Regions from separate parts of the Bradyrhizobium sp. th-b2 genome, predicted to be linked through region 1. Evidence: riboswitches for the same ligand, from Rfam matches in the RefSeq annotation. Region 1 holds a riboswitch; the other holds the start of a gene.

Region 1 (2,386 bases):
AGATCTTCCGCATACAGCATCGCGCACCTCCGCGAGGCACAACGATAGACGATCGCTGCGGGCTTTCCATGACCTCTGACGTCATGAACTTCGCGCACGCGACGCCGGGCGCGAAGACGTGACGCGAGCGGCATCGGCCGCTCGCGCAATGCGCATGCCGCGCTATTGCAGCCGTGCCGCCCTCGCCTTGGCGGCCTTCACGGTGTTCTCCATCAGGCAGGCGATCGTCATCGGGCCGACGCCGCGCGGCACCGGCGTGATCGCGCCGGCGATTTGCACCGCCTCGTCGAAGGAGACATCGCCGCGCACCGTGTAGCCGCCGTCCGGCTTCTCGACGCGCGTGGTGCCGACGTCGATGACGATGGCCTGCGGCTTGATCCAGTCGCCGCGCACGAGGCCGGCCTTCCCCACCGCACTGACCAGGATATCGGCCTGTCGGCAGATCTTGCTGATGCCGCGGGTGTGGATGTGGGTCTGCGTCACGGTGGCCTGCTCCTGCAGCAGCAGCGCGGCCATCGGCTTGCCGACGATGTTGGAGCTGCCGATCACCACGGCATGCGCACCGGTGAGATCAGGCCGGATCGATTTGATCAGGCGGAGACAGCCGAGCGGCGTGCATGGCACCAGCGCATCGTCGCCGTGAAACAGCCGGCCTGCGTTGAGGGCATGCAGGCCGTCGACGTCCTTGGCGGGATCGACCGCCGCCATCACGCGCAAGGCGTCGACATGGGCCGGCAGAGGCAGCTGGACGAGGATGCCGTCGATATCGTCGCGCGCGTTGAGCGCCTCGATCCTGGCCAGCAGATCGGCCTCGCTGGCGTCATCAGGCAGGCGTTCGACCTCGCCGCGCAGGCCGAGCCGTTCGGCCATCCTGACCTTGCTCTGCACGTAGATCTGGCTCGCCGGGTCACAGCCAACCAGCACGACCGCCAGCCCCGGTGCGCGGGGCAGCCGGTCCAGTTCGCTTGCAACCTGATCGATGACAATCTGGGCATGTGCATGCCCATCGAGAACATTCGCCGTCATGGGACCTCCGTTTCGAAGCGGTGCCCAGGCGCGCGGCGTTCAGTCTCTGCGCTCCCCGATGGTAGTCCATCCAAGCGCCAGTCGCGCAGATGGCGTGGTCATAGCCGCCCGGCCTGCCAAAGGCAAATCACGACGCCGGGCGAGCGAATTGCCCTGCTTTTTGCCGGTGGATCGGTGCCGGGCGGGCCACGTCTGGGGTAGGATTCGAGCAAAACTTGCGCTAAGCCTCGGCGCTTGCCGGGCTTTTCCGATCCTGGCGCCTCCTTTCCGGTCATCACACCATTTCGGACATTTTCGACATGAGACATATCATCCTCGCGCTGGCGCTCCTCTGCCCGGCTGCCGCGCTTGCACAAGGCACCACCCCTCCCGCCGCGGCCGACAAGCCGGCGGCGGCCGAGCAGCCCATGATCGGCGACAAGCCGCTGGTTCAGGTCGGCAAGAAGCCGGCTGCCAAGAAGGGTGAGAAGCCCGCGGCACCCGGCAAGCCGCAATCGGTCGCGCAGAAGCTCCAGGCCTGCGGGGACATCGACGACGCCACCAAGGAGCGGCTGCTCTGCTACGACGAGATCTTCAAGCCGCAGCCCAAGCCGAAGGCGGCGCCTGCCAAGGGCGTCAACGAATGCCGCTTCGTCAAGGAAGAGGACGAGCGGCTGACCTGCTACAACGGTTTTGCCGACAAGATTCCGCGCCTGCCGCGGTAACCGCGTAGCGCGGCACCTGCGCAATCGGCGCCCGGCGACCGGCCTGATATCGCGGACATGAAAATGCCGCCGCGAGCATTCGCGGCGGCGTATCGATGTGGGCTAGGGAGATCCCGCTTACCAGGTCCCGAAGCCGCCAAAGAAGCCCATGCGCGGCTGCTGCTGCGCGATACGGTAGGGCTGGTACATCCCGGGCTGCGCCAGCCGCATCGGCTGCTGGGGATGGGGGTGGTACCGCGCGACCTTGCGCTTCTTCGGTGCTTGCGGCTGGGCCTGCGCCGGCTGCTCGGCCGGTTTGGCTTCGGCCACGACCGGCCCCTTGCCCGCGTCAGCCTTCTCCGGCGGAATGAACTGGGCGAACGTATTGCGGACGCGGGACTGCGCCGACGCATCGCGGTCAGCCGGCGGGGCTGCAGCGGCCACCACATTCACCTGCGACGGAGCGATGGCCGGCACGCTGGTGTCGTACACCACCCGCTCCGGCAATTTCTGGGTCGACTTGATGCGCACCATGGTCTTGTCGACACCGGGCGACGACAGGCCCTGGCTGGTGACCACGGCCTCTTGCGGCACCACGAGGTTGACGACGAAGAGCAGCGCAAGCAGCACACCACCCATGTACAGGAAATAACGCGCCACAGGCATTTTGGTAGCTC
Region 2 (2,386 bases), on a different contig from region 1:
TGTCGCCGAAACTCTCTGGTGAGGTGGGCCTGATCGAAAATCCGAGATCAGATGCAATCCCCGACAGACCATCGCCTCCGGCCGCGATTTCGTAGACCGAGCGACGGAAGCGCTGCACGGCAAGAAAACGCTTGGGCGGACAACCGGTCGACGTTCGCACTCGCCTCTGCACCGTCCGGACCGATTTACCGACATGGCCCGCCAGGTCGCTCACCCGACCATGCGGCGCATCCAGCGGGTCGCACCCCAGAATCGAGGGGGGCCTGGCCTTCCGCGCGAGCGCGAGTAACATCAGATCCACGCTGTCGAGGATGTCAAAGCACGATGGACTGTCCCGGACGATTCGCGCCAGCGCATCGCGACACGCGACGATCGTCGGATTGTGGACGCTCGGCGTTCCCGGCCAATTCGGTTTCAACTTGACGCCGACGATCCAACCGAAGAACGCCCTTCCTTTTCTTCTGCAATCGAGGCTCGGCTCGTTGAAGACCACTTTGCCGGCCGAATCGCCTTCCCGGAATACGAAGGCAAGCTCCTTGAGCGGGGAAGCGAATGATATCCGGCTTTCCGTCAGCCGCCCCCGGTCTTTCAGGATATAGATCGAGTCCACAAAGGCGGCCTGATCGTCGCGCGGTGCGAATTCAGCGTAGAACGAGGGATGGGCGAAGACGCTGTCTTCGCCTTTGTCCATTTTGATTGGACTAACGGTCATCAGTTTTCGACGCTTGATCGGCAATTTCTTGGTTCGCTGTTGAATGCACTTACGACTGATCTATCATACACCTCCGTAGCGGCAGTTTAAGCGCAAAGCCGCCGGCGTAGAACGTAGCCCATTGGTTCGCGATGAAGCTCGCATCAGCCCCAGGTCGGCTCTTCTGACAAGCAGCTGCTCGCCGGCACCGTGCGGGTGAACACCTCGCGCGCCTTCAGCTACATGATGCCGTTCAGCGGCATGATGTTTTCCGGCGTCGGCCACGAAAGTGGCATCGCCCTTGTCCGCGGTCATTGAACTGGTCGTTGCGAAAGGTCCGCCGGTCGGCTAAGTTCTGCCTCACGAAGAGTCTCCGTGCTCATTCGTCCTTTCGCGCGACTGGCGAGCCAACGTGGAATTGACCACGGTGAAGCGCGAAGGGTTTCAACGCCGATCGCCTGGGCAACCCATCTGCTGGAAAAACAGCGTGTTGAGGAGCCCGAGCATGCCGTCGTTTCGCAACGAACTGTCCATCAACGATCAAGAGATCGCCGCCGCCCTTGCGGGCGAAGAGCACCGTCAACAGGACGGCGTCGAACTGATTCCGTCCGAGAACTACACCTACCCGGAGGTGCTCGAACTGCTCGGCTCCGTCTTCACCAATAAATATTCGGAAGGGTATCCGGGACGCCGATACTACGGCGGCCAGCAGTATACGGACAACATCGAGAACCTCGCGCGGCAGCGGGCCTGCTCGCTGTTTCGTGCCGAGCACGCCAACGTTCAGCCGCTTTCCGGATCACCGATGAATCAGGCCGTCTATCTCGGCCTGTTGAATCCCGGCGACACCATTCTCGCCATGGACCTGTCCCATGGCGGTCATCTCACCCACGGCGCGCCGGTGTCCCACATGGGGCGCCTGTTCAACTTCATTCGCTACAAGACGGCGCCGTCAAACGGCGGCGCGATCGATTTCGACGCATTGCGCGCGATGGCGCGTGACGCGCGCCCGAAGATGGTGTTGTGCGGCTACAGCTCCTATCCGCGCGACCTCGACTATGCGGCATTCAAGAGCATTGCCGACGAAGTCGGCGCGCTCACGATGGCCGACGTCAGCCATTATGGCGGACTGGTTGCCGCTGACGTCATGCGCAATCCGCTCGATGCCGGCTTCGACGTCATGACGACGACATCCCACAAGTCGCTGCGCGGCCCCCGCGGCGGGATCATCCTGTGCCGCAAGGAACATGCCGGCCGGATCGATGCTTCGGTGTTTCCCGGTTTGCAGGGCGGACCTCACATGAACGTCGTGGCCGGGATTGCCGTGACGCTCAAGCGAGCGGCGACGGCGGATTTCCAGGCTTATGCGCGGCGGGTCTTGCGCAACGCGAAGGTGCTCGCCGGCGCGCTGATGGAGCGCGGGATGAAGCTGGTCACCGACGGGACGGACAATCACATGATGGTCGTTGATACGGCGGCATCCGTCGGGCTGGACGGGCGGGCCGCCGAGGACGTGCTCGATGCCATCGCCATCACCACCAACAAGCAAATCATTCCGGACGATCCGCGCCCGCCGCTCAGGCCGAGCGGCGTTCGCCTCGGGACGCCGGCGGCGACCACGCGCGGCATGGGGGAAGCCGAAATGCAGCGTATCGGCGGGTTCATCGCGGCGGCTCTGCGGGCGAACGGAGACGA

What was found. Region 1 has a riboswitch for ZMP and ZTP ahead of K359_RS0124465 (bifunctional 5,10-methylenetetrahydrofolate dehydrogenase/5,10-methenyltetrahydrofolate cyclohydrolase). Riboswitches for the same ligand answer to the same signal wherever they lie in the genome.
Region 2: another riboswitch for ZMP and ZTP. It lies ahead of glyA (serine hydroxymethyltransferase); the one in region 1 lies ahead of K359_RS0124465 (bifunctional 5,10-methylenetetrahydrofolate dehydrogenase/5,10-methenyltetrahydrofolate cyclohydrolase).

The regions. Positions count from the first base shown of each region.
Region 1 covers NZ_AUGA01000021.1:40,724-43,109, forward strand. The annotation lists gene K359_RS0124460 (MaoC/PaaZ C-terminal domain-containing protein) at 1-20, opposite strand, end outside; gene K359_RS0124465 (bifunctional 5,10-methylenetetrahydrofolate dehydrogenase/5,10-methenyltetrahydrofolate cyclohydrolase) at 163-1,026, opposite strand; ZMP/ZTP riboswitch at 1,042-1,121, opposite strand; gene K359_RS0124470 (hypothetical protein) at 1,326-1,730, shown strand; gene K359_RS0124475 (hypothetical protein) at 1,848-2,375, opposite strand.
Region 2 covers NZ_AUGA01000007.1:87,781-90,166, forward strand. The annotation lists gene K359_RS63255 (AraC family transcriptional regulator) at 1-736, opposite strand, end outside; ZMP/ZTP riboswitch at 1,077-1,162, shown strand; gene glyA (serine hydroxymethyltransferase) at 1,197-2,386, shown strand, end outside.